3 regions of the Halomonas sp. MCCC 1A11062 genome follow, and region 3 is predicted to be linked to each of the others. Evidence: predicted binding sites of a transcription regulator. Region 3 holds the regulator's gene; each other region holds the start of a gene.

Region 1 (10,296 bases), on a different contig from region 3:
CGCGGCGCTGCCCGCGCGACACCCGCACGCGGCCGACATAGCGACCGCCGACGCCCTGCAGGCAGGCCAGACCCTGCTCTTCCACCCCCAGCGCAGCGGCATCTTCCGGGGCGATCTCGATGAACGGCTCGGCACGGTGGTTCATCAGCCGCGGCGAGCGGGCGGTACGGGTCATGGTGTGCCACTGGTCGCGAATGCGCCCAGTATTGAGCCGCAGCGGGCGCGCCGCGTCCAGCTCTTGGGCGGGCGCACGCGAACGCACCGCTACCATCCGCGCCAGCCCATCGGGCGTGGCGAAGCGGCCGTCGGTGAAGAGCCGCGCGGTGCCGCGGGGGGCAGCGACATTGACCGGCCACTGGATCGGCTCTAAAGCATCGTAGGCGGCGCGGTCGAGCCCGGCCAGACCGGAGATGTCGAACAGCCGGCGCCGCTCACCCGGCCCCTCGCCGTTCTCGAAGCCGGAGAGCCGGGCGTGCTCGTCGAAGATCTCGCTGGGGTGGGTGTAGCCGAAGGCCTCGCCGAAGCCCAGCCGCTTGGCCACCTCGCACAGCGCCCACCAGTCGTGCCGGGCCTCGCCCGGCGGTGGCAGGATGCCGCGCTGGCGCGAGATGCGCCGCTCGGAGTTGGTCACCGTGCCGTCCTTCTCCGACCAGCTCGAAGCCGGCAGCACGATATCGGCATAGGCCAGCAGGTCGGCATTGGCCATGCAGTCGGAAACGATTACCAGCGGGCATTTCGCCAGCGCCGCGCGTACCCGGTCGGTACGCGGCAGGCTCACCGCCGGGTTGGTGGCCATGATCCACAGCGCCTGCACTTCGCCGCGCTCGATCGCTTCGAACAGCGCCACCGCCTTGTGGCCTGGTCCTTCGGGCAGGCACGGCACCAGCCCCGCGGTGGTCCAGAAACGTGTCACACGGTCCCGCGCCCCGGGGGTGTCGTAATCCATGTGGGCGGCCAATTGGTTGGCCAGCCCGCCCACCTCGCGCCCGCCCATGGCGTTGGGCTGGCCGGTGATCGAGAACGGCCCCGCCCCCGGCAGGCCGATCTTGCCGCCGGCCAGGTGGCAGTTGATGATGGCGTTGCCCTTGTCGGTACCGCTGCTCGACTGGTTCACCCCCTGGGAGAACATCGTGACCACGTGCAGGTGGCTGGCAAACCAGTAGAAGAAAGTCTCCAGACGCTCCGCATCCAGGTCGCAGTCGGCGGCGATGGCTTCCACGCCGGCATCCTGCTCTTGCGCCGCGGCCAGCGCCTCCTCGAAGCCCTGGGTATGCGCCTCCAGATACACCCGGTCGAGCTTGTTGCGCGCAGCCATCCACGCCAGCAGCCCGGTGAACAGGCGGGCGTCGCTGCCCGGCTTGAGCCCCAGGTAGAGGTCGGCGAGCTCGCAGGTGTCGGTCACCCGCGGGTCGATCACCACCACCCGCAGCAGCGGGTTGCGCTGCTTGGCCACCTTCAGCCGCTGATAGAGCACCGGATGGTTCCAGGCCAGGTTGGAGCCCACCAGCACCACCAGCTCGGCCTCTTCGAGGTCCTCGTAGCAGCACGGCACCGCGTCGGCGCCGAAGGCGCGCTTGTGGGCCGCCACCGCCGAGGCCATGCACAGGCGCGAATTGGTATCCAGGTGAGGCGTGCCGAGAAAGCCCTTGAACAGCTTGTTGGCAACGTAATAGTCCTCGGTGAGCAACTGCCCGGATAGGTAGGCAGCAAGTGCTTCGGGACCGTGGGCATCGCGCACCGCCCCCAGGCGGCTGGCCACCGCATCCAGTGCGGTGGCCCAATCGCTCTCCACACCGTCGACGATGGGCCGGGTCAGGCGACCGCCATGACCCAGCGTCTCGTGCAGGGCCGAGCCCTTCACGCACAGGCGGCCAAAGTTGGCGGGATGCTGCGGGTCGCCCTGCACGTCGACGATCTCATTCTTCTCGACGCTGGCCACCACGCCACAGCCAACGCCGCAGTAGGGGCAGGTGGTTCGGGCTTCGCGCATGTCGATCTCCTCTGGAGCACTCTTGAAACGACGATCTCGAAACGACGACGCCCGCCAACGCTTCCCCGGGATATTACTGAGGGAAGGTTGGCGGGCGTCGTTGCCGCTCGGGCGCTGACGGTGCGCCCATGTCGATATTCACTGATGTGTATCAAGCAGAAAGCGTGCCATGGCGAGAATAACCATCCCCTTTCAGGCAGATGTCATGCTTTGCCTTCCCGCCCAGCGTCGTGCTTCATGCTGCTTCGCACCATGACCCGGCGCCCCGGCCCGGCCATGCACCAGGCTGGTGCCGAGTGGCCAATTCCGCTGCTGCTGTGCGGCCTTTCACTCACCAGGAGAGTGGCGCCTGGCGGGCGCATGGGCGTGAAAATGCGCAACTGGAATATCTTTTGCATGTTTCTTGCCAGGTACTCGGTAGCGAAACCAGAGCCAGACCCGATAACGCCAGACACGAGCGACGCCTATGCCCTCACCCCTGAACATCCTGCTGGTCGACGACGAGGTAGTTCGCGCCGCCATGGTCGAGGAGGCGCTGATGGCCGAGGGTCACCGGGTCATCTGCCGACTGACCAGCCCCGCCAGCCTCAACGAGATGGTCGCGCGTCACCAGCCCGACGTGGTGATCATCGACATGGAGAGCCCCGACCGCGACACCCTGGAGAGCATGGCCCTGCTCAACCGCGAGAACCCACGACCGGTGGTGTTCTTCGCCGACCAGCACGACTCCGACATGCTGCAGGCCGCGCTCAAGGCCGGGGTCAGCGCCTACGTGGTCGACGGCCTGGTGCCCGAGCGGGTCAAAGCCATCGTTGAGGTGGCCATTGCCCGCTTCGACTCCTTTCACAGCATGCGTCAGGAGCTCGACAAGGCACGCAACCAACTGGCCGAACGCAAGCGCATCGAACGCGCCAAGGGCCTGCTGATGAAGCATCAATCCTGCGACGAGGAGCAGGCCTACCGCATGCTGCGCAAGCTGGCCATGGACCGTGGCCAGCGCATCGCCGAGGTCGCCGACAGCGTCATTGACGTTCTCGAACGCCTGAACCTGACATCGCCCCAGGGGCGAACCGCCGACAAACGGGGTCCCCGCTCATGAGCCACCCGCACCATCACGCCACCTCGCCGGAACTGGAACGCCTCACCCTCGGCTTCGTGCCGCTGCTCGATGCCGCCCTGCTGATCGTCGCCCGTGAGTGCGGCTGCTTCGCCGATCAGGGGCTCGACGTCTCCCTCTCGCGGGAGAACGCCTGGGCCACTCTGCGCGACAAGGTCGCCGCCGGCCTGCTCGACGGCGCCCAGATGCTCGCCCCCATGCCGCTGGCCATGAGCATGGGGCTGGGCCGGGCGCCCTGCGACACCCTGGCCCCGCTGCTGCTCAGCCGTAACGGCAACACCGTGACGCTTTCCACGGCCCTGAGCGAGGCCAGCGGCGCGACGCTAGGCGACGACCCGGCTGCCAGCGCACTGGCACTGGGCAACTGGCTGCGCGGCCCCGGCAGCGACAAGCGCCCCCGCCTGGCCATGGTCTATCCCTACTCCTGCCAGCACTATCAGCTACGCGAATGGCTGACCCTCGGCGACATCGATCCCGAACGCCACGTGGAACTGGTGGCCCTGCCACCGCCGCGCATGGTGGAAGCGTTGCGCAGCGGAGAGATCGACGGCTTCTGTGCCGGCGAGCCCTGGGGCACCCTGGCCCGGCACTGCGGCGCCGGACGGCTGGTGACCACCGGCGACCAGCTATGGCCCGACCACCCAGAGAAAGTGCTAGGCGTGACCCGCTCCTGGGCCGAGCGCAACCCGGCCACCCTGGGAGCCCTGCTGCGCGCCCTGGTAGCGGCCAGCGAATGGCTGGCCGCCTCACCGGAAAACCGCCGCCAGGCGCTGGCATGGCTCGCCCTGCCGCCCTACCTGGACCATTCGGTACGGCATCTGGAGTCGCTCGAACTCGGCGTTGCCCCCATTCGGCAGCGCCTCTACGGTGCCGGCATGCTGCGCCCCACCCCGCAGGATGCACTGCACTTCGCCGAGCCCATCGCCAGGCAGCTGGAAGCTCAAGGAGGACGCTTTTCGCCCGGCGAACTCGCCGCGTGCTACAGCCCTGTGCATTTCGATGCCGCAACGCACCATTGATGTGCACGGCCGGTATGGGCCAATGCCGATACCGGCCCTCCCGCCCTACCCCAGCCCAATGAAATAGAAGAAAAAATCGTCCGCTAGGCACATCCTGGCCAGCTTCTTGAAACCGATGATCAACCGGCGATCAATGAAGGTCGCCACACACAGCTAGCGACAACGACGTCTCTGCGCACCCGGTTCGATCATCGCATCGACAGGGGCCGCGCCGAGGCGTCGTTGCGTTTGTGCCCAGCCACTGGGCCACCACCACGACAAGCGCAGCGAAAGGAGGTGTTCGCATGCCACAGCGACATCCCGTGACATCGACAACCGACCGCCTGATCATCGTCGGCAATGGCATGGCCGGCCACCGCCTGGTCGAAGCGCTGCTCGCCCGGCCCGAGCGGCCCGCGATCACCGTCATCGGTGCCGAAACCGCACCGGCCTACAATCGCATCCTGCTCTCACCGCTGCTGGCCGGCGAAATGGGGCGCGATGCCCTGACCTTGCGCAGCGCCGAGTGGTACGCCGAGCAGGGCATCGAGCTGGTACTGGGCGAACGGGTGGAAAGCATCGACCGCGACGCACGCACGCTCACCACCGATGCCGGTCGCCGACTCGGCTACGACCGCCTGGTGCTGGCCACCGGCTCCACCCCGGCCCGCCCGCCGGTGCCGGGGCTCGAGCTAGGCTGTGTGCACGTATTCCGCGACCTGCACGATGCCGACGCCCTGGCACGTGCCGCGGAAGCCGGCCGCAACGCCGTGGTGATCGGCGGCGGCCTGCTCGGCCTGGAAGCGGCGGAAGGGCTGCGCAAACGCGGCATGCAGGTGAGCCTACTGCAGCGTGAAGACCGCCTGATGAACCGCCAGCTCGACCTCACCGCCGCCCGCCTGCTGGAAAGCGAGCTGCGCGGTCGCGGGCTCGACATTCACACCGACGCCCAGCTCGAGCGCCTGGAGGCCGACGCCGAGGGCCAGGTGTGCGCCGCCCTGCTCGCCGACGGCACCCACCTGGCCGCCGACTGCGTGGTAGTGGCCATCGGCATCGTGCCTCAGGTCGAGCTTGGCCGGGTGGCCGAACTCGAGGTCAACCGCGGCATCGTGGTCGACGAGTGGCTCACCACCAGCGACCCGGCCATTCACGCCCTGGGCGAATGCTGCGAGCACCTCGGCAATCTCTACGGCCTGGTCGAGCCGATCTGGCGCCAGGTCGAGGTGCTCACCGACAAGCTCTGCCGCGCTAGTGCAGAGAGCGCCGAGAGTACCCAGGGCTACGTCGAGAAACCGACCGCCACCAAGCTCAAGGTCAGCGGCATCTCGCTCTACGCCTTCGGCCCCACCGAGCCCGAGCCCGAACACGAAGTACTCAGCTATCGCGACCCCCAGCAGGGCGACTACCGCCGCCTGCTGCTGCGTGACGGCCGCCTGGAAGGTGCCGTGCTCTACGGCGACACCGCCTCCGGCCCCTGGTACTTCGAGCAGGCCCTGGCCGGGCGCGACCTCAGCGTCTGCCGCGCCGCTCTGCTGCTCGGCGCCGCCGACGCCCAGGCCCTGCTCGACGACGCACTGAACGAATCACCGCAACGCCCCGCGAAGGAGGCCGCATGAACACGCCCGTCAAACCGCAACTGATCGTCATCGGCAACGGCATGGTCGGCCACCACCTGGTCGAGCAGCTGGTCGAGCGCGGCGCCACCGAGCGCTACGCCATCACCGTGTTCGGCGAGGAGCGTCACCTGGCCTACGACCGCGTGCACCTCTCCGAGTACTTCAGCGGGCGTGACGCCGCCTCGCTCGCCCTCTCCACCGCCGACTACTACGCCGAGCACGGCATCGAGTTGCGCCTTTCCGAAGCGGTGTTCGCCATCGACCGCAATGCCGGCGAGGTGGTCACCGATCAGGACCGCTACCCCTACGACCGCCTGGTGCTGGCCACCGGCTCCTACCCCTTCGTGCCGCCGATTCCCGGCAATGACCGTGAAGGCTGCCTAGTCTACCGCACTCTGGAAGACCTCGACGCCATCCGCGAGGCCGCTGAAAACGCCGCCACCGGTGTGGTAGTAGGCGGCGGCCTGCTCGGCCTGGAAGCCGCCAATGCCCTGCGCGGGCTCAACCTCGACACCGCCGTGGTGGAGTTCGCCCCGCGGCTGATGCCGATGCAGGTGGACACCGAAGGCGGCGAGCTGCTGCGTGAGAAGATCGAATCGCTGGGCGTACAAGTGCTCACCGGTCGCGCGACCCAGGAGATCGTCGACGGCGAACGCAGCCGCCACCGCATGGTGTTTCAGGACGACAAGGTGCTGGAAACCGATCTCATCGTCTTTTCCGCCGGTATTCGTCCCCGCGACGAGCTGGCCCGCGACTGCGGCCTGGAGATCGGCGAGCGCGGCGGCGTAGTGATCGACGACAACTGCCTGACCAGCGACCCGGCCATCCTGGCCGTCGGCGAAGTGGCGCTGTGGAATAACAGCATCTTCGGCCTGGTCGCCCCCGGCTACCAGATGGCCAAGGCCGCCGCCGTCACGCTGCTCGAAGGCAATGAGCCCTTCAAGGGCGCCGACATGAGCACCAAGCTCAAGCTGATGGGCGTCGACGTGGGCTCCATCGGCGACGCCCACGGCGACCGTACACCCGGAGCACGCCAGTTCCGTTTTCTCGACCCGCTCAAGCAGCAGTACCGCAAGCTGGTGGTCTCCAGCGACGGCAAGCGCCTGGTCGGCGCCATGCTGGTGGGCGACAACAGCTACTACGACACCCTGCTGCAGTACTACGCCAACCGCATCAAACTGCCCGAGGATCCGGCCTCGCTGATCCTGCCGGCCGGCAGCAGTGCCGCCCCCGCGCTGGGGCCGGACGCCCTGCCGGACACCGCCATGATCTGCTCGTGCCACAACGTCACCAAGGCGGATGTATGCGCCTCCATCGACGGCGGCGCGGTGGATCTGGGCACGGTGAAAGGCGCCACCAAGGCCAGCACCGGCTGCGGCGGCTGTGCCGCCCTGCTCAAGACCCTGGTGGATCACGAACTCGAAAGCCGCGGCGTGGAGGTCGACAAGTCGATCTGCGAACACTTTCACTACACCCGTCAGGAGCTCTACGACATCGTCCGGGTGGAGGGCATCAAGACCTTCAGCGAGCTGATGGAAAAGCATGGCTCCAAGGTGGGTCACGGCCTTGGCTGCGATATCTGCAAGCCGGCAGTGGCCTCGATTCTCGCTTCCTGCTTCAACGAGCCGATCACCGACGCGGCCCACATTCCGCTGCAGGACACCAACGACACCTTCATGGCCAACATGCAGAAGAACGGCACCTACTCGGTGGTGCCTCGCATCGCCGGCGGGGAGATCACCCCCGACAAGCTGGTGGTGCTGGGGCAGGTGGCGCAGAAGTACAACCTCTACACCAAAGTGACCGGCGGCCAGCGCATCGACCTGTTCGGCGCCCGCCTGGAAGACCTGCCGGCCATCTGGGGCGAGCTGATCGAAGCCGGCTTCGAAACCGGCCACGCCTACGGCAAGTCGCTACGCACGGTGAAATCCTGCGTGGGCAGCACCTGGTGCCGCTACGGCGTGCAGGACAGCGTCGGCATGGCGATCCGGCTGGAGCACCGCTACAAGGGCCTGCGCGCGCCGCACAAGATCAAGTTCGGGGTTTCCGGCTGTACCCGCGAGTGCGCCGAAGCCCAGAGCAAGGACATTGGTGTGATCGCCACCGAGAACGGCTGGAACCTGTATGTATCCGGTAACGGCGGCATGCGCCCGCGCCACGCCGAACTGTTCGCCACCGACCTCAGCGACGAAGAGCTGTTCCGCTACATCGATCGCTTCCTGATGTTCTACATCCGCACCGCCGACCGCCTGCAGCGCACCTCGGTGTGGCGCGAGAACCTGGAAGGCGGCCTGGACTACCTCAAGGAAGTGATCCTCGAAGACAGCCTCGGCATCGGCGAAGAGCTGGAGCGGCAGATGCAGGCCGTGGTCGACACCTACGAGTGCGAATGGGCCAACGCCATCAGCGACCCGGAGAAACTCAAGCGCTTCCGCAGCTTCGTCAACGACGCGCGCCCGGATCCGGACATTATCTACACCACCGAGCGCGGCCAGCTCCGTCCAGCGTGATGGAAATCGCTGCGCGAGCGAAGCGCGTTGTTGCGCGGTACCCCGAAGGCTCGCCTAACCCCACGTTATGTCTCGCCTTCGGTCCGCCGCGCGCCTAGCGCTTCATCTCGCTCGCCGATTCCCCGACACCATTGCTAGGAATCTCTTATGACAATCGCCAATGCAGCAGCCAAGACCATGACCCAGACCTGGCAAACCCTCTGCACCCGCGCCGACCTGGTGCCCTACTCCGGCGTCGCCGCCTGGGTGGAAACCCCGGAAGGCCCGGCCCAAGTGGCCATCTTCTACCTGCCGGGCCACGCGCAGGAACTCTATGCCATTGACCACCACGACCCCTTCTCCAACGCCAACGTCATCGCCCGCGGCATCGTCGGTGACCTCAAGGGCCAGCCAGTCGTCGCCTCGCCGATCTACAAGCAGCACTTCCGCCTGGAAGACGGCCTGTGCCTGGAAGACGAAAGCGTCACCCTGCGCACCTGGAAGGTGAGCTTCAAGGGCGATGAGGTGTGGATCGAGGCTTGAAACACTGGCGGTCTGATTAAATCTACGGCTCCGAGGGCTGCTCTTAAAGCTCTCGGAGCCGTGAAGAACAGCCCAAGCTCAGTCGATGTACGAAACCTCTTCCTTAAACACCTTCAGCCCTCGCGACCGGTAGTTATCCAGCGCACGCGGATGGTCGAATGTGCAGGTGTGAACCCAAACACGCTGCGTGCCGGGCCAATCCCACGCCGACTCGATTGCATGGCTCAGCAAAGGCCCACCAAATCCCTTCCCGATGGCAGTTGGCGCCAGCCCAAAGTAGAGGATCTCGACATTTTTTCCATCAGGCCGGAATAGCTCGAAATAACCGGCGATACTGCCTCGATAATAGGCCACCCAAGTACGATGATCGTCGCTTTCTACCACTGCTCTCCATTGATCGTCCGTCCAAGTATTAAGGTCAGCCCACTCCCACTCGGCACCTACCAACTGGTACAAAAATCGATTGAGCTGATACTGGGGCTCTTCACACTCGACAATGGTCAATGTGGCGGGGAGCGGCTTTGGTTTGAGCTCGCTCCGTGATTTCATTTCAAGAAAGTAGGTGGTGCATTGTTGGGTTTTGATAGCTCATACTCCTGAAAAATGCATAGCCCTTTACGCTATTAATCTATCAGACCCATATCATTGTCAAGAGGCTATCTATGCTGGACTCAGCATAGCGCCCTACCGGTTAAATTAAAATTATATCAACAGGAGCAGGAAGCCAAAACACCGTGCTCACTCCCTTCACATTAACCACACAGAAGCGAAGGAACAAGATTCTAAAAAATTCTACAATCACAAGAATGGCAGCAAATAACAAAATTCCTAATCGGAGATATGTTCCCATATCTGCATACTCTGGGCTTTCTGCCAAGCTAGGCACTAGAGCACTGCCTTGGGGAAAGAAAAAAACCGCCGACGCTGAAAAAAGCGCCGGCGGCTTTAGATAACCCCGCTCTCATCTCAACCGCGAAAGGCTGCCTCGATCTCGGCGATGTCGATTTTCCTCATCGTCATCATGGCATCGAACGCCCGCTTGGCGGCGGCACGGTCGGGGCTGGTGAACGCCTTCGTCAGCGCGACCGGGGTAATCTGCCAGGAGATGCCCCACTTGTCCTTGCACCACCCGCATTGGCTCTCCTCGCCGCCATTGCCGATGATGGCGTTCCAGTAGCGATCCGTCTCCTCCTGGTCTTCGGTCGCCACCTGAAACGAGAACGCCTCGCTGTGCTTGAACATAGGCCCGCCGTTCAGCCCGAGGCACGCAACGCCTAGTACGGTGAACTCAACCGTCAGGACGCTTCCCTCCTGACCCGACGGAAAATCACCAGGGGCCCGGTGCACCGCGTCGAGCGAGGAATCGGGGAACGTCTCGGCATAAAATCGCGCGGCTTCCTCAGCGGCGTCATCGTACCAAAGGCAGATCGTATTCTTTGCCATGTGCTTCATGATCAGCTCCCTTCTGTGGGTGATTGCTGTGAGTGGCAACCTAACGTCGAACGGAGCTGGTCGGAATCGACAGGGGTGGTTAACGCTGGAA
Region 2 (10,296 bases), on a different contig from region 3:
GGCGACGGCGAGATAGGCCAGCACGTTCTCGCGCTGGCGGGCGCTGGTCAGCGGCCCCATGTCGGTGCCCTCGGTCTGGGGATCGCCCAGCGTCAGTGCGTCGATACGTGAGGCAAGCGCGGCATAGAGCGGTTCGGCGATGGCTTCGTGAACCAGCAGGCGCGAGGTGGCCGAGCAGATCTGGCCGGCATTGAAGTAGATGCCGGCCATGACCCAGTCGGCGGCCTGCTCGGGATCGGCGTCCTCCATCACCAGGATCGGCGATTTGCCACCTAGCTCCAGTGAGACGTCGGCGGTGCGTTCGGCGGCGGCGTGCATCACCGCTTCGCCGACCCGATTGCTGCCGGTGAAGGAAACCTTGTCGATGCCTGGGTGAGCGGCCAGCGGTGCGCCGATCCCGACGCCATCCCCAAACAGCAGATTGAGCACGCCGGTCGGTAGCCCGATCTCCAGGGCGATCTCCGCCAGCGCACGTTCGGGCAGCGGGGTCACCTCGGACGGCTTGAGCACCGCGGTACAGCCCGCGGCAAGCGCCGGAGCGAGCTTCCAGGCGCTGGTCACCAGAGGAAAGTTCCACGGCGTGATCAGCCCCACCACGCCTACCGGATCGTGGTAACAGCGCGCCTCGACGCCTGCCATTTCGAGCTCCACCAGCCGGCCCTGGCGTTGGTCGAGCTCCCGTGCCTGACCGGCGTAGTAGCGATAGCAGGCGATGGCGTCGTCGAGGTCGATGCCGGCCTCGGCTAGCACCTTGCCGTTGTTGGACGAGGAGAGTCGTACCAGCTCGTCGCGACGGCGAGCCAGGGCATCGGCGAAGCGTTCCAGATAGTCGGCTCGCTCGGCACCGCTGAGCGCGCGCCAGGCCGGCAGGGCACGCTGCGCCGCGGCCACGGCATCGTCTACATCGTCCGGATGGCCGGCGCTGACTTCGGCGATGACCACCTCGCGATAGGGATCCATCACCGGCAGGCAGCGCTCGCCACGGGAGGGCGTCCAGCGGTTGTCGATGAACTGTTGATCCAGCTGTTGCATGGCGCTTCTCTCTGTCAGTGGAGATCGTCAGTGGAGATCGTCAGTCGAGGTCGCAGCCTGCTGCCAGGCGTCGGCATTCACTTCGACAAGCAGGGGCGCGTCGAGCGGTCGCGAAGCGAGTGCCTGGGCCAGGCCGGCCGGATCGCCCACCCGCACCGCCTGGCAGCCGAAGCCGGCGGCGACCACCTGAAAATCCGGCGCCTGGATGTCGACGCCGCAACGCGTGACGCCCTGGGCGTCCATGTAGCGACGGATCTCCTCGTAGCCCTGGTTGTGCCACAGTACGATCACGACCGGTAGGCACTCTTCCACGGCGGTAGCAAGTTCGCTGAGGGTGAACATCACGCCGCCGTCGCCGACCAGGGCCACCACGGGAAGCGTCGGCTGCCCAAGCTGGGCACCCAGCGCGGCCGGCAGGCCGTAGCCCAGGGTGCCGTAGCCAGTGGAGGCGTTGAAGAAGCGCCGTGGCGCGGGTTGCGAGACCAGGTGATTGCCGGCATAGACCGGTGCGGTGGAGTCGCCGACCAGGAGTGCCTGGGGCAGAACCTCCTGCAGCGTGGCGTAGAGCGGCACGAAGGGAGCGAAGGCCGGATCGTTGTTCAGATCGAGCGCGGCCAGGGCGTCCGCAGTGCGCTGGGTGCCGCCGCGTGACAGCGGCTCAGGGAAGTGCTCCGCCAGCAGCGCCAGCGTGCGCCCGGCATCGGCCACCAGGCCCAGCGAGACCTGCTGGTTGCGCACCAGTTGCTGGGCATCGAGGTCGATGCGGATCAGCCGACCGCGCAGTTCGAAGCCGTCGTCGAACACCACGTCGTAGTCGGTCTCGCCCAGCTCGGTACCGACGGCGAGAATCACGTCGGCTTCACGGGCCAGCTCGCGCACGGCGGGCAGCGCCGCATTGGCGCCCAGGTCGAGAGGGTGGGCGCGACCCAGCACGCCCTTGGCGTTGATGGTGGTCGCCGTGGGCGCATCGAGGCGCTCGACCAGGGCTCTGGCAGCAGCGGGGTCATCGACACAGCCGCCGCCCAGCAGCACCAGCGGGCGTTTCGCTGCGCGCAGCCAGTCGGCGGCCAGGACCAGCCCTTCGGGGTCCGGTGCCGGGCGGAACAGGCGCGCCGGTGGCGGCAGTTCCGCCAATGCCACTGGAGCATCGAACAGATCGATGGGAATCTCGAGATGCACCGGCCCAGGCCGCTGGCCCTCGAACACGGCGAAGGCCCGGGCCAACACCTCCGGCAGGGCGCTCGGGTCGAGCAGGGTATGGCTGAAGCGCGACACCCCCGCCATCAGCTGCTGTTGGCTCGGCAGCTCGTGCAGCCTGCCCTGGCCGCGGCCCAGGGTGTCGCGGCGGCTGACGCTGGAGATCACCAGCATCGGAATGGAGTCGGCCAGGGCCTGGCCCATGGCGGTGGCGATGTTGGTCATGCCGGGGCCGGTGATGATCAGGCATACGCCGGGCCTGCCGGTGGCGCGGGCATAGCCGTCGGCCATGAAGCCGGCACCCTGCTCGTGACGCGGCGTGACATGACGCATGCCGCTGCCCTCGAGGCCGCGGTAGAGCGCCACGGTATGCACACCGGGGATGCCGAACACGGTATCGACAGCGTAGCGTTCGCGTAGCAGCGTCAGCAGCAGTTGGGCACAGGTCATCGTTTGTCGGGTCATCGCGAACCTCAGAAGAAGAAGGTGTGGGCCATGAAGGCGATGATCGGCAGCGTGATGGCCGTGCGCAGCAGGAAGATGGCGACCAGCTCCCACAGCTTGAGCGGTATCTTCGACTTCAACAGCAGGGCGCCGATCTCCGACATGTAGATGAGCTGCGTCAGCGACAGGCAGGCGATCACGAAGCGGGTCAGTTCGCTCTCGATGTTGGTTGCCAGCACCGCCGGCAGGAACATGTCGGCGAAGCCCACCAGGGTGGCCGGTGCCGCCGCCTGGGCCTCGGGAATGCGCAGCAGTTCGAGCACCGGCACCATGGGGTAGGAGAGCCAGGTGAACAGCGGGGTGAATTCGGCCAGTATCAGTGCCACGGTGCCGATGGCGAATACCAGCGGCAGCAGGGCGAGGAAGATGTCGGCGACGTTGAACAGTGCGTTGCGGGCGAGTTCCCTGGGGCCCGGAGCGCGCTCGGCGCGGCGCACCGCCTGGGTCAGGCTGTAGCGCAGCAGACCCATCTCCTCGGTGCGCTTCTCGGCCAGTTGGCAGCCCACCGGCTCGTAGTAGGTATCGGGCTTGCGCGACAGCGGCGGCAGGCGCGGGACGATCACCGCCGCGATCAGGCCGGCCACCACCACGGTGAAGTAGAACTGGATGAACATGTGGTTGAGGTCGACGAAGCTGGTGATCAGCAGGCTGAAGGCGATCGAGACGATGGAGAAGTTGGTGGCGATCACCGAGGCTTCACGGCGGTTGTAGAAACCCTTCTCGTACTGCTGGGTGGTGATCAGCACGCCCACGGTGCCGGAGCCCATCCACGAGGCGGTGGCATCGATGGCACTGCGGCCGGGCAGGTTGAAGATCACCCGGAACGGCTTGCGCACCAGGCTGCCGATGAACTCCATGAAACCGAATTCGACCAGGAACGGCAGCAGCAGGGCGGCGAAGAAGAAGAAGGTCAGCAGCACCGGCGCCAGGTCGTTGAGCATCACGCCGCCGGTGAACGAGGCAGTGACGAACTCCGGCCCGAACTGGAAGAACGTCATCAGGGCGAAGGCCGCCCCCAGGATGCGCATGCCGAACCACACCGGGCCGACATGGAACATATCGCGCATCACACCTTTCTCGGCCCAGCTTGGATGGGTGAGCTTGATCCAAGTGGTGGCCAGCACGGAGAGCACCAGCACGATGACGGCAATGGCCGGCAGGGCGCCGTCGAGCAGCGCCTTGAGGCCGTCCGCCATGAAGCCCATGCCGATGTTGATGGTGTCGCCGATCTGGAAGGGGATCAGAAACAGACCGACCCCAAGCGCTGAGGGAATCAGGAATTTGAGCAGATTGTTGCGCTCGAAAGGGGTTTCCTCGGTGCGGGTTCGGTGTGTCGTGTCGGTAGAGGACATACGGGTATCCCTATGTTTGTCGTTGTGGGGGGGTTGTCGTTGTAGGGGGTGGTAGGGGGTGGTCGCGACGCTCTCGTATCAGTCGCGACGCTTCACGCCGGGCAGTACGCACAGCATTTCGTAGAGCAGGGTGGCGCCCATCAGCGCCGTGTTGCCGCTGGGGTCGTAGGGCGGTGAGACCTCGACCAGATCGCCACCGATGATGTTGAGTCCGGTCGCGCCGCGCACGATCTCCAGCCCCTGGGCCGAGGTCAGGCCGCCCATCTCGACGGTGCCGGTGCCGGGGGCGACCGAAGGGTCGAGGCCGTCGATGTCGAAAGTGACGTAGACCGGGGTATCGCCCATCTGCCTGCGAACCTCTTCCATCAGCGGCGCCAGCGAGCGGTACCAGCACTCTTCGGCGGTGACCACGCGGAAGCCCTGCTGGCGACACCAGTCGAAGTCCTCGGCGGCGTAGCCGGTGCCGCGCAGGCCGATCTGCACCACCTTGCCGTGGGCCAGCAGGCCCTCTTCCTGGGCGCGGCGAAACGGCGTGCCGTGGGCGATGGGCTCGCCGAACATGTGCTCGTTGACGTCGGCGTGGGCGTCGATGTGGATCAGCCCCACCGGGCCGTGCTTCTTGGCGATGGCGCGCAGGATCGGCAGGGTGATGAGATGATCGCCGCCCAGGGTCAGCGGGATGCAGCCGTGGGAGAGCACCTCGTCATAGAAGGCGCTGATGATGTCCACGGTCTTGGGCAGGTGAAAGGTGTTGATCGGCACGTCGCCGATGTCGGCCACCTGCAGGCTGTCGAAGGGCGCGGCACGGGTGGCCATGTTGTAGGGACGCAGCATGCGCGACTCGTCGCGGATCTGGCGCGGCCCCAAACGCGTGCCGGGGCGATTCGAGGTGGCGATGTCCAGCGGTACGCCGATGAAGGCGACGTCCAGCCCTGCGGCACTGGGCTGGGTGGGCAGGCGCATCATGGTGGCGGGGCCGCCGAAGCGGGGCATCTCGTTGCCGCCAAGCGGCTGGTTGAAATCGGCCATGCTGGGCTCCTGATGGTTGGAAGTGTCATCCCTCACTCATCAGGTCTAGCAGGTTTCGTGCCAGCCGGAGCTCGCGCTGTCACGGGGCCTGTCAGGGCATGTGATGCAAATTCGAATCGTCAGTGGCGCTGCGGTGATGCAATAATGCATCCTTGATTCATTCATGCATCGGCTGGGTATCCTGATGAGCGACATCGACCGCGCGGTGGTGAGTACCATCGTCGAGACGGCCAACGACCACTTCTTCATCGTCGACGGCGACGGGCGGGTACTCGACGTCAGCCCTGGCGCGGCGGCGGTTTACGGCCTGCCGCGGGAGCAACTGGTCGGCAGCACGGTGCAGCAGCTGGAGGCGCAGGGCGTACTCCGGCCCTCCATCAGCCTGGAGGTGATCCGCACCGGCAGGCCGGTACAGCTGATGCAGGTGACGGGAACCGGCCGGCGAGTGATCGCCGAGGCGCACCCGGTGCATGTCGATGGCAGGCTCGAGCGCATCGTCAGCCGCTCCCGGGACCTGACCGATCTGCAGCTGCTGCAGGACGAATATGCGCTACTGCAGAAGCGTTTCAGCGAACACCTCAAGCGCAGTGGGGTCGGTGCTGGTCACGAGGATGGCCAACTGGACGAGGCGATGGGCAGCCTGGAGGTGCGCAGCGACGTGATGCGGGAGCTGGCGCTGCTGCTCAAGCGCGTGGCGCCTTCGGATGCCACGGTGCTGCTGCTCGGCGAATCGGGGGTCGGCAAGAGCGCCTTTGCCAAGCAGCTGCATCGCTGGAGCCGGCGGCGGCAGGGGCCGTTCATCGAGGTCAACTGCGGGGCGATTCCCGAGAACCTGTTCGAGTCGGAGATGTTCGGCTATCAGCCCGGCGCCTTCAGCGGGGCGGCGCGCCAGGGCAAGGCGGGACTGTTGGAGCAGGCCGAGGGCGGTACCCTGTTCCTCGACGAAATCGGCGAGCTGCCGCTGCCCATGCAGACCAAGCTGCTCAAGGTGATCCAGGACGGCAGCGTGCTGCGCCTGGGCGATACCCGGCCGCGGCGGGTCGATTTTCGTCTGGTGGTGGCGACCAATCAGGATCTGGCCAGGCGCGTGGAAAGCGGTGGCTTTCGCCTCGACCTCTACTATCGCGTCAACGTCATTCCGGTCACCATCCCGCCGCTGCGTGAGCGCCGCGAAGACATCCCGGCGCTGGCCGAGGCATGTCTCGAACGCCTCAATCAGCGCTATGGCCAGCGTAAGCTGCTGCACGGCAGCGTGTGGCCGGAGCTGATGGGGGGCGACTGGCCGGGCAACGTCAGAGAGCTGGAAAACTGGCTTGAGCGCGCCTGGCTGTCGAGCCCGGACGATTCGATCCATTCGCCGACACGGGGCTACGTTTCATCCGTGACGCCGACGTCTTCACACGCAGAGACGACGCAGCCGGCCGAGCTGACCGAGAACGAAGGACTCTCCGCTTACCTGGCCCGGGTCGAACGCGAAGTGCTTCAGTCGCTGTGTCGGTCGCTCTCCAGCACCTATGCCATCGCCGAGCGGCTGGGGATCAGCCAGCCCAGCGTGGTGCGCAAGCTCAAGCGGCATGGGCTCAGGATCGAGCGCCGGGCCGATTGAGCTCGATGTCACGAGGTCGTGACGGGGAACACTGTCTATAGTGGTTTGGGTGAGTAACGCCTTCCGTTCCGTTTCGACCTTGGAGCTACCCATGCCCCGCACAACCTATAACAAGATCGCCGCCATCGCGACCGGCCTGGTCCTTGGCGCCAGCGTCATGCTTCCTGCCGCCCACGCCGACGACTACTACGCCGGTCAGACCATTCGCATGATCATTCCTTTCTCGCCGGGTGGCGGGACGGATACCTTCGGCCGGCTGATCAGTCAGCATCTGGGCCGTCATATCCCCGGCAGCCCCACCATCGTATCCGAGAACGTCACCGGTGCCGGCGGTCTGCTGGGCAGTAACGAATTCGCCGAGCGGGTCGACCATGACGGTCTCACTCTGATGACCGCCTCGGGCCACCTGAACCTGCGCGCCTTCCTCGGCTTGCAGGGGCTCAGGCTCGACCTCGACGCGCTGGAGCCGGTGGTGGCCGCGCCCATGGGGCACGTGACGGCCATCTCCACCCAGGCAGGCATCGACGACCCGGCCGACCTGCTCGAGGCGCAAGGCCGGCTGACCAAGGGCATCACCGATCCCGTGGGTCTGCTCGAGTCGCTGGTAGCGCTGGAGATGTTCGAGCTGAATTACCGCGCGGTACCCGGCTACGGCGGCCGCGGCGATACGCGCATTGCCTTCGAGCGTGGCGAACTGATGATCAACACTCAGAGCACGCCGGCCTATCTCAACAGCGTACAGCCGCTGGTGGACGAGGGGATGGCCATGCCGCTCTACGCCATCGGCTTCATCGATGGCGAGGGCAATCCGCAGCGCGACCCTGCCGTACCGGACATGATCACCGCCCCTGAGCTCTACGAGCAAATCCACGGCGAGATGCCTTCCGGCACCATCTGGGAGGCCTTCAAGGTCACCGTGCCGCTGGTGCAGAACACCCGCGGTACCGTCTGGGTACATGGCGATATCCCCGACGAGGCGATGGCGGCCCTGCAGGCGGGGGTCGAGGCCATGGTCAACGACCCGGAGTTCCAGGAGGCCAGTGCCAACATCCTCGAGGGCTACGAGATCATGTGGGGTGACGACCTGGGGCAGATCAAGGCTTCGATGGATGCCGCCTCACCGGAAGTTCTCGACTACCTGCGCGACATGCTGAACGAGCGCTTCGGCACCGAGTTCAACTGAGATGCCTGCATGCGACGAGCCGCCCGGGGTTTCGGGCGGCTCGTCGCGTGCACGGGCTTTGACATGAGGTGCTCATGCTGGATGCGTTCGTCAATGCGTTCTGGATTCTGCTCGACCCCTTTCGCCTGTTGATGCTCTTTTCCGGGGTGGCGATCGGTATTGCCGTGGGAATTCTGCCCGGACTGGGTGGGCTGATGGGGATGGCGCTGGTACTGCCGTTCCTGTTCGGCATGGATGCCTACGCCGGGGTGGCCCTGCTCATCGGTATTGCGGCGGCGGTGCCCAGCGCCGATACGTTTCCCTCGGTGCTGATGGGCATTCCCGGCTCTTCCGGCTCTCAGGCCACCATCATGGACGGCTATCCGATGGCCCGCCGAGGCGAGGCCGCCAGGGCGCTGGGGGCGGCCTTCACGGCGTCGCTGATCGGCGGCCTGATCGGGGCGCTGGCGCTCTCCGCCGTGGTGCCCTTCGCGCGCCCGCTGATTCTCGCCTTCGGCTCACCCGAGCTGTTCATGCTGACCCTGCTGGGGCTCTCCATCATAGGTGTGCTGTCGGGCAATCGACCGCTCAAGGGCATGCTGGCGGCAGTCGCGGGGCTGGCCATCGGCACCGTCGGCGGCGCGCCGGTGGCGGCGGAATATCGCTTCGCGGGGGACTTTCTCTACCTCTACGACGGGCTGTCGCTGGTCATCGTGGCGCTGGGGCTGTTCGCGCTGCCGGAGATCGTTGACCTGCTGGCCCGTGGCGGTGCCATTGCCGAGCGGGCTCGCGGCCTCGGCCACGGCTGGATGGATGGGGTACGCGACACGCTGAGGCACAAGTGGCTGGTGATTCGTCATAGCGTGATCGGCGTGGTTATCGGTGCCATTCCCGGCATGGGGTCATCGATCATCGATTGGGTCAACTACGGCATCGTGGCCCAGACCAGCAAGGATCGCAGTCGTTTCGGCAAGGGCGACGTGCGCGGCGTGATCGCCCCCGAGAGTGCCAACAACGCCAAGGAAGGCGGTGTGCTGATGCCGACCCTGCTGTTCGGCGTACCGGGCTCTTCGGCCATGGCGATGCTGCTGGGGGCGCTGATGATCTTCGGCGTTCAGCCCGGCCCGCAGATGCTGACCCGCGATCTCGACCTGGTGTTCGTCATCATCTGGTCGCTGGCGCTGGCCAACGTCTTCGGTACCTTCATCTGCCTGTTGCTGTCACGGCCCATCGCACGGCTGACCTTCGTGCCGTTCCACTACATCGCCCCGGTCATCATCGTCATCGTGATCGTCGGCGCCTGGCAGGAGACCCGGCACTGGGCCGATCTGGCTTTCCTGCTCGGCTTCGGGCTGCTGGGCTGGTTGATGAAGCGCAGCGGCATGCCGCGTCCGCCGCTGCTGATCGGCTTCATTCTCAGCGGCCTGGCCGAGCGCTATCTGTGGATGTCCTACAACCTCTACGACTGGGAATGGCTGACGCGTCCCGGCGTGCTGACGATCGGCGCGCTGGCGGTGGCGCTGATAGTGGCCAGCGTCAGGCTCAAGCGCAACACCAGCCAGCGGGTCGAGGCGATACAGGCGGCCGAGAGACCCGAGATCGACAAGGAGAGCCGCCCATGAAAGCCCGCTTGATCGGCATCTTCACCCGCCATCTGCAGACGCCATTCGTGCTTTTCGTGCTGGTGGGGTTGGTGGCCGTGCTGACGATCAGCCAGTCGTTCTCGCTCGGAGCGAGGCTGTTTCCCACCGTGGTGGCCGCGCTGGGCATCCTGCTGGCGCTGCTGGAGCTGGGGCGACAGTGGCTGCGGCGGGGGGCGCGGGAGGCCAGCGATTACACCGACCTGGGCGACGAGGACGACAGCCCGCTGTTCTTCGCCAAGGGGCTGCTGTTCTTCGCCTGGATGCTCGCCTTCGTGGTGCTGTTTCTTGGCATCGGTGCTTTGCCGGCAGCCGGGCTGTTCGTGCTGGCCTTGCTCAAGCTTCAGTTTCGCAGCCCCTGGCTGCCTAGCCTGGGGCTTGCCGCCGGTATCGTCATCCTGCTGTGGGGTCTGGGCAAGGTGCTGCAGCTGCGCTGGCCGGCGCCATGGTTGGGCTTTTGAGCGCCGCTGGGCTTATGAGTGTCGCTGGGCTTATGAGCGCCGCTGGGCGGGCCGGCGTCATGCACCCGACGCCAGCGCCCGCTCCAGAATGTCGAAGCGACCCGGTACCAGGGCATCCTCGACGGCGGTGATACGCAGCACGTGGCCGAGGTCCGGGTGCGCGGGGCGGGCGATCAGGCGGCCGGCCTCGAGCAGCTCCTGGTTCAGCCGTCCGGCCAGTTCCGCACTCGAGAAGCGCAGGGCGATGAAGTTGGTGGCGCTCGGCAGCACCTCGGCGCCCAGTTGGTGAAAATGCTGGGCGAGGCGTTCCCGG
Region 3 (10,296 bases):
GGCACCGCTGCTCGATGGGGGAGCGCCAGGGGGCGGTGAAGGCCCCGGGCCGCTGCGCCGCCTGCGGGTGGAGACCGCCTGTCTTGTCGGTCCGGAGGATTGCCTGGGCGTGATGACGGCCGATGCACGTCCGCATACCGGGGGCGGTTGGCGTGTCGCCCTGCGGGGGGATCTGCTCGAGGGCTCTCTCGATTATCGCCCCGCTCTTGCCGAACCGCTGGATATCGCGCTCGACCGCTTGACGCTGGACGGCCTGCTGCCCGCCGAGACGCAAGAGGCCGGCAATCTTCTCGCGGAGCTGGACGTGCCGCCGGATCCGACGCCTTTGCCTGGCTGGGTCGGCGAGGTGCCCAACGGCCGCCTGCGACTGGCGGAGATTCTCTATCAAGGACGGGTGATCGGCCCGCTCACGGCTCATTGGGAGGGCTCGCCGCAGCGGCTCAGAGTGGCGCCACTGGGGCTCACCTTGGGGCAGATCACGGCGCGGGGAGAAGTGGTCTGGGAGTCCGCCGGTCCGGGCGACAGCCTGACCCGCTCACGACTCGATCTCGATGGGCGCGACCTGGGTACGGCGCTGGAGCGGCTCGGTCAGCCGGTTTCGATTCGCAGCAACGAGACACGCGTACGCAGTCAACTGGCCTGGCCGGGGCCGCCTTGGCAGTTCGCCCTGGCTCGCTCGCGTGGCAGCGTCGAGGCGGAGCTGCGTAATGGACGCTTCGTCAACCTGGAGTCTCCCACGGCGCGAGTGGTGGGCCTGCTCAACGTCGACAACCTGGTACGACGGCTGCGCATGGACTTTTCCGACGTGACTGGCCAGGGCACGGCCTTCGATCACGTTATCGGGGCTGCTACCCTGTATGGAGGCGTACTGGAGACGACCGGCCCAATCAGGATCGACGGCCCGGCCACTTCCTTCACGCTGGAGGGTACCGTCGACCTCTCGCGTCGGGAACTGGACCAGCGCCTGGGCGTCACAGTACCCGTCAGCAGCAGTTTGCCGCTTGCGGCGGTGATCGCCGGCGCGCCGGTGGTGGGTGGTGCGCTCTTCATCGCCGACCGACTCTTCGGCAGCGCCATCGACCGAGTCACCCGAATTCACTATCGCGTGCGTGGTCCCTGGACCTCGCCCGACATCACCTTGGAAACCGCAGAATGACGACATCCTCATCCGCTCTGCTCGATACCGCCGCGGAGATCCTGTTGCACCCCGGCGGACTGGACGTCGAGGCGCTCGACGCAGGCCTTGGCCATGTGCTGACGCCGGGCGTCGACTATGCCGACCTCTACTTTCAGCGCAGCTGGCACGAAAGCTGGGTGCTCGAGGATGGTGAAGTCAAGGAAGCGAGCTACAACATCGACGGCGGCGTGGGCGTGCGCGCCATGGCCGGCGAGAAGACCGGCTTCGCCTATTCCAACCAGATTACCGCCGATGCCTTGGCGGAAACTGGCCGCACGGCGTCCGGCATCGTGCGCAGCGGTGCCAGCCTGTCGCTCGCGCCGCGCATCGCGACCGGCGCAGAGCTGCGCTATGCCACGGTCGATCCGCTGGCGGGCCTCTCCGCCGAGGACAAGATCGCGCTGCTCAAGCAGGCCGACCGTGTGGCGCGCGCCGCCGACCCTGCCATTACCCAGGTCAGCGCTTCCTTGACCGGCGTTCACGAGGTCGTGCTGGTACGTGCCAGCGACGGCACCCTGGCGGCGGACGTGCGCCCGCTGGTGCGCTTCAACGTCAGCGTCATCGCCGTCAAGAACGGCCGACGCGAGCGCGGCAGCGCCGGTGGCGGTGGGCGCTACGCCATGTCCCGTCTGCGTGACGATAGCGCCGCCGAACGCTTTGCCAAGGAGGCGGTACGCCAGGCCTTGGTGAATCTGGAGGCGGTGGACGCCCCCGCCGGACAGATGCCGGTGGTGCTCGCACCCGGCTGGCCCGGCATCCTGTTGCACGAAGCGGTAGGCCATGGCCTCGAGGGTGACTTCAACCGCAAGGGCAGCTCGGCGTTCGCCGGGCGCTTGGGTCAGCGTGTGGCAGCCCCCGGGGTCACGGTGGTGGACGATGCCACCCTGGCCGACCGCCGCGGTTCCATGAGCGTGGACGACGAAGGCACGCCGGGTCAGTACACCCCGCTGATCGAAGACGGCATCCTCACCGGCTACATGCAGGACAAGCTCAACGCCCGACTGATGGGCATGCAGCCCACCGGCAACGCCCGTCGCGAGTCGTTCGCGCACATGCCGATGCCGCGTATGACCAACACCTACATGCTGGCCGGTCAGGACGACCCGGCGGAGATCATCGCCAGCGTCCGCCGCGGTATCTACGCGGTCAGCTTCGGCGGTGGCCAGGTGGACATCACCTCGGGCAAGTTCGTGTTCTCGGCGAGCGAGGCCTACCTGATCGAGGACGGCAAAATCACCGCGCCGGTCAAGGGGGCGACCCTGATCGGCAACGGGCCGGAGGCGATGGGGCGGGTATCGATGATCGGACACGATCTGGAACTCGACACCGGCATCGGGGTATGCGGCAAGGAGGGGCAGGGCGTGCCGGTGGGCGTGGGTCAGCCCACCTTGAAGCTTGATGAGCTCACCGTCGGCGGCACCGCTTCATGAAAGAACGTGCCTGCCGCCTGACCAGTCCCGAGCGGCGAGTGGTTTAAAGCCCCGCTGTCTCGCGGATGAGTCGGAACAGCTTGCGCGCATTGGCCGGGGGCTTGCCCCGCTCACGCTCGCTCTTGGCGTTGCGGATCAGTTGGCGCAGGGCCTGACGGTCGACGTCGGGATGCTCCTCGATGAAAGCCTCGACGGCATCGTCGCCCTCCTCGATGAGGCGGTCGCGCCACTTCTCGAGGCGATGGAAGGCCAGGTCGCGATGACGTTGCTCCTGTTCGATCTGGTCGAACACCGCCTGGATCGCCTCGAGGTCTTCGCGCCGCATCAGCTTGCCGACGTACTGCATGTGGCGCCGGCGTCCTTCGTGAGAGCGGATGCGGGAGGTTTCCTCGACGGCGGCAAGCATGTCCTCGGACAGCGGGAAGCGGGCGCGCTCGGTCGGCGTCATGGCGATGATCTGTTCGCCCAAGGCCTGCAGCGCATGCATTTCGCGCTTGAGCTGGGACTTGCTGGGCCGTTCGTCGGAGCTTTCGCCGGAGAGAGTGGGAATGTCCTGGGTCATGCCGTATCCAAGTGATGAGAGGGCCGGCCTCGGGCTGGCCATCGGGTGATGAATAGGGTCGAATGACCGCAGTATATCAGCCCGTCGCGCCGCGGCGGGAACAGACACGAACGGATACCGGCGCTGCCGGTGGATGAGGGAGATGAACATGAGCAAGGCTTTCGATGCCGCCGCCCAGCAGGCGCTGCTGGAGTCGCGTGCCGAGCAGGCGCTGGCGCTGGCGCGACACCTGGGAGCCGATGCCTGCGAGGTGGGGGCCAGCGTCGACCAGGGTATCGGCATCAGCGTGCGCGAAGGCGAGGTGGAATCCGTCGAACTTTCCCGCGACCAGGGTATCGCCGTTACCGTCTACCTGCGTGGCCACAAGGGCAGCGCTTCCTCCACCGATGCCGGCGAGGCGTCGATCCGCGAGGTCGTGGAGAAGGCCATGGCCATTGCCCTCTACACCGGTGAGGACCCCGCGGCAGGGCTGGCCGACGCCGAGCTGATGGCTACCGAGCTGCCCGACCTGGACGTGCACCACCCCTGGCCGCTCACCACCGAACAGGCTATCGAGCTGGCGCTGGCCTGCGAAGCAGCGGGTTGCGCCGAGGCGGGCATACGCCAATCGGAGGGCGCCTCGCTCTCCAGTGGCGAAGGAGTAAGGGTCTACGCCAACAGTCATGGTTTTCTCGGCAGCCAGCGCGGTAGCCGTCACTCGCTCTCCTGCATGTTGATCGCCGAGGACGCGAACGGCATGCAGCGCGACTACGACTACACCAGTGCGCGCAATCCGCATGAGCTGCGGGACGCCGGGGCAGTGGGCAGGAAGGCGGCCGAGCGCACCCTGCAGCGACTGGGGGCGCGTCGACCCGCCACCGGGCGCCTGCCGGTGATGTTCGATGCCACCGTCGCCAGCGGTCTCGTCGGTCATTTGATGAGCTCCATCGCCGGCGGTTCGCTCTATCGTCAGGCGTCGTTTTTGTGCGATCGGTTGGGAGACAGGCTGTTTCCCGACTGGTTCACGCTGGGCGAGCGGCCCATGGAGCGCGGTGCCATGGCCAGTTCCCCGTTCGACAACGACGGCGTGCAGACCCGCGACAACGTTTTCATCGAAGAGGGGCGTCTGGCCAGCTACATGCTGTCGGCCTACAGCGCACGGCGCCTGGGCCTGCAGACCACGGGCAATGCGGGAGGCGCCCGCAATCTGCGAATCGCGGCACCGTTGGCGTCGCGTGAGGAGCTGCTCGCCCGCATGGGACGTGGGGTGCTGGTGACCGAGCTGATGGGGCAGGGGGTGAACGGCGTGACCGGTGATTACTCCCGCGGCGCGGCCGGCTTCTGGGTCGAGAACGGCGAGATCCAATACCCGGTCGAGGAGTTCACCATCGCCGGCAATCTCGAGGCGATGTTCAAGGGCTTGCAGGCCGTGGGCAGCGACATCGACACCCGCGGCAGCATTCACACCGGTAGCTGGCTGATCGACGAGATGACCGTTGCCGGAGGCTGAGCCGCCTATAGGCCATTCCTAAAGATCCTCATCGAAGCGGGCCTCGAATAGAGCCTCGATGGCTTCGAGTACCGCTTCCGCATCCGTTCCCTCGGCGCTGATATCGAGTTCAGTGCCGCAGGGAGCGCCAAGCATCAGCAGGGCCATGATGTTGGTGGCGTCGGCCTGCTGGGCTCCCCGGCAGACGAACACGCGTGCATCGAAGGGCTGGCAGCACTGAACCAGCTTGGTGGCAGCACGTGCATGGAGGCCGCGTTTGTTGGTCAGGGTCAGCTTGCGGCTGGGCACGCTCAGGTTTCCTTGCGTTCGGATGGCGCTGCGGTCGTCTCCTGCGTGGCAGTGACCGGTATATGAATGCCGAGTTCGCGGTGGCGCAGACGCACGTCGGGCTGCTGCTGGGCGAGGTGTCGGGCGAGACGTTCGGCCAGATACACCGAGCGATGCTGGCCGCCGGTGCAGCCGATGGCCACCGTGAGGTAGCTACGATGGCTGTCGCGATAGGCCGGCAGCCAGCGTTCTACCCAGGCGACGATGTCCTCGTGCATCTGGTGAACCAGCGGATACTGTTCGAGGAACTCCACGATACTCGCTTCGCGACCGGTCGCCGCACGCAAGCGCGGGTCCCAGTACGGATTGGGCAGACAGCGGGCGTCGAACACGATGTCAGCGTCGAGCGGTACGCCACCCTTGAAACCGAACGACTCCACCGTGAGGGTCAGCTGGTCGGCACGATGGCTGGCCACCTGCTCGGTGATGCGCCCGCGCAGATCGTGCACCGAAAGCCGCGACGTATCGATGATCAGGTCGGCGAGGTTGCGAATCTCGCTCAGTGTCGTGTCTTCCGTTTCGATGGCTTCGCTCAGGGTCATGTCCCTGTCGCGGGTCAGCGGGTGCCGGCGCCGGGTGGCGGAGTAGCGCTCGATCAGGATCCGCGCATCGGTGGTTAGGTAGACGATCTGACAGTCGACCTGCTTGGCGCGCAGCTCCTCCAGCAGCCTGGGGAACCGTTCCAGCGCGTGAGGAAGATTGCGTGCATCGATGCTCACGGCGATGCACTGCTGTACCGTGGGTGAGCCGCGCAGTTCGTCGACCAGCGAGCCGAGCAGCATCGCCGGAAGGTTGTCGATGGCGTAGTAGCCGATGTCTTCGAGCGCCTGCAGTGCGATCGACTTGCCGGAGCCTGAGCGGCCGCTGATGATCACAAGCTGCATTACGTTTCTCCTGATCAGGGGCTGGCCGAGCGGCAAGGGGTAGCGGTCAGGCCGAAGACTGTCGTCGGATGGCGTCGATCAGACGCTCGTGAAGTTCGCGCTGGCTTTCGCACTTGCGCAGCCGTGAACGGGTCTCGGCATCGTTCATCACGCCGGCTACCTGGCTCAGCAGCGACAGATGCGTATCGTCGGCCTCCTCGGGTACCAGCAGCACGAAGACCAAGTCGACCGGTTCGCCGTCGATGGCGTCGAAATCGATGGGCTCGGCCAGCTTGAGGAAGGCGGCGACTGGGCTGTGGCAGTGCGGGCTTCGCGCATGCGGAATGGCGACGCCGTTGCCGATGCCGGTGCTGCCCAGTCGCTCACGGCCGATCAATCGGCCGAAGACCTCCTGGCTATCGAGGCTCGGGGTGTTCTGCGCAATGAAGGTGCTGAAAAACTCCAGCACCCTCTTCTTGCTGCCCCCGGGAACGTCGAACAGCGCGCGTTCAGGGGGCAGTATGGTTTCCAGTGTCATGGCAACTCAGCGAATGCCGGCGCCCTGGGCGCGGGCCTGGGCCTTTTCCTTGTGCTTGACCAATTGGCGGTCGAGCTTGTCGGTCAGCGCATCGATGGCGGCGTACATGTCCGGGTCGGAGGCTTCGGCATGCAGGTCGGCACCGGCGGCATGCAGCGTGCAGGCGGCCTGTTGGCGCTCCTTCTCGATGGACAGGGTGACCTGGACGTTGGTGATGTTGTCGTAGTGCCGTTGGACGCGGCTAAGCTTCTCGCTCACGTAGTCACGCAGGGAATCGGTCAGTTCAACATGATGGCCGGTGATGTTGACTTGCATGACAAGCTCCTTCGTCCTTCGAGTGGTGGTTTGATTGTAACCCTTTTTGCCTCCTTGCAAACCCCTCCGAACGACGCTCTTGTCCGCTGTCAACGCTGCGTTTCGACTTCAACGAAAGCGCTTGCGTTCGCTCGAGGAGGGTATCCCCAGCGCTTCACGATACTTGGCCACGGTGCGGCGCGCCACCTGAATGCCGTCGTCGGCCAGCAGCTCCACCAGGCGGCTGTCCGAGAGCGGCTTGCGCGGTGGCTCGTCGGCGATCAGCTTGCGAATGCGGGCGCGAATCGCGGTGCTGGAGTGAGCGTCCCCCTCGCCGTTGCCGCCGACATGGCTGGAGAAGAAATACTTCAGTTCGAATACGCCGCGCGGCGTGTGGATGAACTTCTGCGTCGTCACCCGCGATATGGTCGACTCGTGCATCTCCACGGCCTGGGCGATGTCGGCCAGCACCAGGGGCTTCATCGCCTCCTCGCCCTGCTCCAGGAAGTCGATCTGGCGGGCCATGATCTCGCGCCCCACCCGCAGCAGGGTGTCGTTACGGCTGGCCAGGCTCTTCATCAGCCAGCGAGCTTCCTGAAGGTGGTCCTTGAGAAACTGGTTGTCCTGGCTCTTGTCGGCGCGCCGCACCAGGGCGACGTAGTCGGGCTGGATGCGCAGCCGTGGCAGCGCTTCGGCATTGAGCTCTACGCGCCAGCCGGACTCGTCGTGATAGGCGACCAGGTCGGGGGTGATGTAGTTGCTGCCGACCTCGGCATAGTCGCTGCCGGGGCGGGGGTTCAGGGAGCGTACCAGGGCAATGGCGTCGTCGAGGGCCTCGTCGTCCAGGCTCAGGCGGCGCTTGAGCAGGCGGCGGTCGTCGGCGGCCAAGGCCTCGAGAAACTGGCGCACCAGGCGGCGTGCCTGGGGCAGCAGGGGAGTGTCGTCAGGCAGGGTGGCGAGCTGCAGCATCAGGCATTCGCGTAGATCCCGGGCGAAGACACCGGTGGGTTCGAACTGCTGCAGGCGCAGCAGCACCTGCTCGACCTCGCGGGTGGGCAACCCCTCGAGGCCCTGGCGCCGCAGGCCGTCGCGGATCTCTTCCAGCGGCTGGGTCAGGTAGCCGGTGCCGTCCACGGCATCGATCAGGCTCTCGGCAATCTGGCGCTGACGCTCGTTCACATCGATCATCGCCAACTGCCACATCAGGTGGCCGGCCAGCGTCTGCCCAGAGGCCTGGCGTTCGAAGTCGGGGCCTTCACCGGTGGCGCCGGCGGCGCCGCTGCCATGATCGGGATAGGTATCCGTCCAGTCGCTGTCGGTGGAGAGCTCACCGGGAATTTCGCTGGCCCAGTCGTCGCTCTGGGGTTCGCTGACGGCCTGTTCGCCGAAGCCGTCGTCGAGCTCCAGCATGGGATTGGACTCGAGAGCTTGCTGGATCTCCTGGCGCAAGTCCAGGGTGGAGAGCTGCAGCAGCGCGATGGCCTGCTGTAGCTGTGGTGTCATGGTCAGCTGAGTGCCGACTCGCAGTTGCAATGATGCTTTCATGGCCATGAGAATAATGGGCTCATTTGCCGGAAAGACTCTACCCTAGACTGGCCGAGGATCACTTGCAAGAGCTCGAGGCTGCAATAAGCATGCCATCGGCAATATTCATGCCTGTTAGAAGCTTTTAATTTAAGATCAGATTCTTGCTTGTCGGCGAAGAATGCGTTATGGGCGCGAGAGCGCTATAGCCGGAAGTCCTCGCCGAGATAGACTTCGCGCACGCGCCGGTTGGCCAGGATGGCTTCGGCGTCACCTTCCGCGATGATCTGGCCGTCGCCGACGATATAGGCCGAATCGCAGATGTCCAGCGTCTCGCGAACGTTGTGATCGGTGATCAGCACGCCGATGTCGCGGGCCTTCAGCTGGCGGATGATGCCCTTGATCTCGCCCACCGAGATCGGGTCGACCCCGGCAAAGGGCTCGTCCAGCAGAATGAAGGCCGGCTCGGTGGCCAGCGCCCGAGCGATTTCCACTCGCCGCCGCTCACCCCCGGACAGGCTCATGCCCAGGTTGTCGCGGATGTGCGTGACGTGAAAGTCCTCCAGCAGCTGCTCCAGGCGCTGCTGACGCCCCTGACGATCCAGGTCCTTGCGTGTTTCCAGGATTGCCATGATGTTGTCGGCCACCGAGAGCTTGCGGAAGATCGAAGCTTCCTGAGGCAGGTAGCCGATGCCCGCCTTGGCGCGCTCGTGCATGGCACTCTTCGAAAGATCTAGATCGTCGATGCAGACGTTGCCGGCATCGGCCTTGACCAGCCCCACGATCATGTAGAACGAGGTGGTCTTGCCGGCTCCGTTGGGGCCGAGCAGCCCCACCACGCAGCCCTGTTCGATGGAGAGACTGATGTCGTGCACCACGCGCCGGCGCTTGTAGCTTTTCGCCAGGTGACGGGCGTGCAGGGTCTTCATCGCCATCTCAGCGCTCCGGCTGCAGGGTCATGCGAATGCGTTGGCGTCCTTCGACGCCTTCGCTCTCGGCGCGGGCCTGAACCACGCGACGGTCGAGGAAGTACTCGAGATAGCCGCCATCGAAGGTGTCCCCACCCTGGTGCAGCTCGGCGCGGTCGATCAGTTCGACGCGGCGTTCGGCCGCGTGATAGATGACGGTACGTCCCCAGCCGCGGACCACGGGCTGATCGGGGTCGGGCTGCTGTTCGAGGTAGGCGCGCTCGCCGCGGGCCGTGGCGCGTGACAACTCTCCGGCCGCGTTGCGCCGGAGCTCGACGCGGTCGCCGGTGATACGCATGGTGCCCTGGCGAATGTCCACGTCGCCGGTGTAGACCGCCGTGCCGGCGACATCGTCGAGATCGAGCCGGTCGGCCTCGATATGGATGGGCTGGTCGGCGTCGCGCTGCTGGGCCATGCTCGCGGCAGGGCTCCATGCCAGGCCGATCAATGCCAGGGTGAGCAGCATGCGTGGCGTTGGAAGCTTGCGTCGCTTCATGGCGTGAGTTCCTCCAGGGTGACGGGGTCGGCCTGTCCCGGCTGAGCGCCTTCCGGGGGATGATAGCCGCGCACATTGTCGGTCAATCGTGCCCGGTTGTCATGGATCCAGACGTCGAAGCGTTCGCCGCGCATGTGCTGCGGCGGTTGCTGCAGCAGCGCCGGCGTATCGCTCCAGGCGTGTCCGACATTGGCGTCGTAGTGCAGCACCTCGGTATCGAGTTGCCAGCGCTCCTCGGGGGCGAAGAGCCGTGCGTCGCCGGTCAAGGTCAGCGGGTTGCCGCCCGGGCCGAGCCGCCCCTCCTGGCTGTTCGCCACCCACTGTCGTCCTTCGCGGTCGATCAGGTGCGCCAGCGGCGTGACGGCACGTGTCACGTCGTCGTGGGGGGTGTGTACCAGGCGCGGGCTCTCCAGCCGCTGATGAGCGCGGCCTTCGAAATCGAAGCGTGTCAGGCGGGCCTGCTCCAGGAAGTAGTCGGGCTCGCCGGCTTCGTCGGTGGGTACCGGGCCGGGGGGTGGGGGCCGCCATGGGTCCAGCCAGGTGATCAGGCCGCCCAGAGCCAGCAGCAGCAGAAACAGCCAGATACGGAACGAGGGGCGCGGCAGACGACGCAGCATCGGCGGGGCGA

Evidence for each region. Region 3 encodes sigma-54, which starts transcription at its own class of promoters, with help from an activator protein. Its sites were predicted from a motif close to TGGCACNNNNNTTGCTNT; they were not measured.
Region 1: the regulator sigma-54 is predicted to act here: its motif matches at 2,143-2,160, upstream of HOP58_RS15885 (nitrate reductase).
Region 2: the regulator sigma-54 is predicted to act here: its motif matches at 5,160-5,177, upstream of speB (agmatinase).

The regions. Positions count from the first base shown of each region.
Region 1 is NZ_JABFTW010000015.1:92,935-103,230, forward strand. Features, by position in the region: gene HOP58_RS15885 (nitrate reductase) at 1-1,990, opposite strand, end outside; gene HOP58_RS15890 (ANTAR domain-containing protein) at 2,457-3,089, shown strand; gene HOP58_RS15895 (CmpA/NrtA family ABC transporter substrate-binding protein) at 3,086-4,126, shown strand; gene HOP58_RS15900 (FAD-dependent oxidoreductase) at 4,411-5,721, shown strand; gene nirB (nitrite reductase large subunit NirB) at 5,718-8,231, shown strand; gene nirD (nitrite reductase small subunit NirD) at 8,379-8,753, shown strand; gene HOP58_RS15915 (GNAT family N-acetyltransferase) at 8,832-9,302, opposite strand; gene HOP58_RS15920 (VOC family protein) at 9,720-10,205, opposite strand.
Region 2 is NZ_JABFTW010000008.1:182,056-192,351, reverse strand. Features, by position in the region: gene HOP58_RS11235 (aldehyde dehydrogenase family protein) at 1-1,032, opposite strand, end outside; gene HOP58_RS11230 (5-guanidino-2-oxopentanoate decarboxylase) at 1,060-2,679, opposite strand; gene HOP58_RS11225 (YjiH family protein) at 2,703-4,085, opposite strand; gene speB (agmatinase) at 4,164-5,114, opposite strand; gene HOP58_RS11215 (sigma 54-interacting transcriptional regulator) at 5,299-6,720, shown strand; gene HOP58_RS11210 (hypothetical protein) at 6,812-7,903, shown strand; gene HOP58_RS11205 (tripartite tricarboxylate transporter permease) at 7,978-9,504, shown strand; gene HOP58_RS11200 (tripartite tricarboxylate transporter TctB family protein) at 9,501-9,983, shown strand; gene HOP58_RS11195 (aminotransferase class I/II-fold pyridoxal phosphate-dependent enzyme) at 10,041-10,296, opposite strand, start outside.
Region 3 is NZ_JABFTW010000004.1:43,009-53,304, forward strand. Features, by position in the region: gene HOP58_RS05595 (AsmA-like C-terminal region-containing protein) at 1-1,156, shown strand, start outside; gene tldD (metalloprotease TldD) at 1,153-2,607, shown strand; gene yjgA (ribosome biogenesis factor YjgA) at 2,651-3,169, opposite strand; gene pmbA (metalloprotease PmbA) at 3,318-4,658, shown strand; gene HOP58_RS05615 (HPr family phosphocarrier protein) at 4,677-4,946, opposite strand; gene rapZ (RNase adapter RapZ) at 4,949-5,869, opposite strand; gene ptsN (PTS IIA-like nitrogen regulatory protein PtsN) at 5,916-6,386, opposite strand; gene raiA (ribosome-associated translation inhibitor RaiA) at 6,393-6,701, opposite strand; gene HOP58_RS05635 (RNA polymerase factor sigma-54) at 6,810-8,231, opposite strand; gene lptB (LPS export ABC transporter ATP-binding protein) at 8,408-9,133, opposite strand; gene lptA (lipopolysaccharide transport periplasmic protein LptA) at 9,141-9,587, opposite strand; gene lptC (LPS export ABC transporter periplasmic protein LptC) at 9,665-10,285, opposite strand.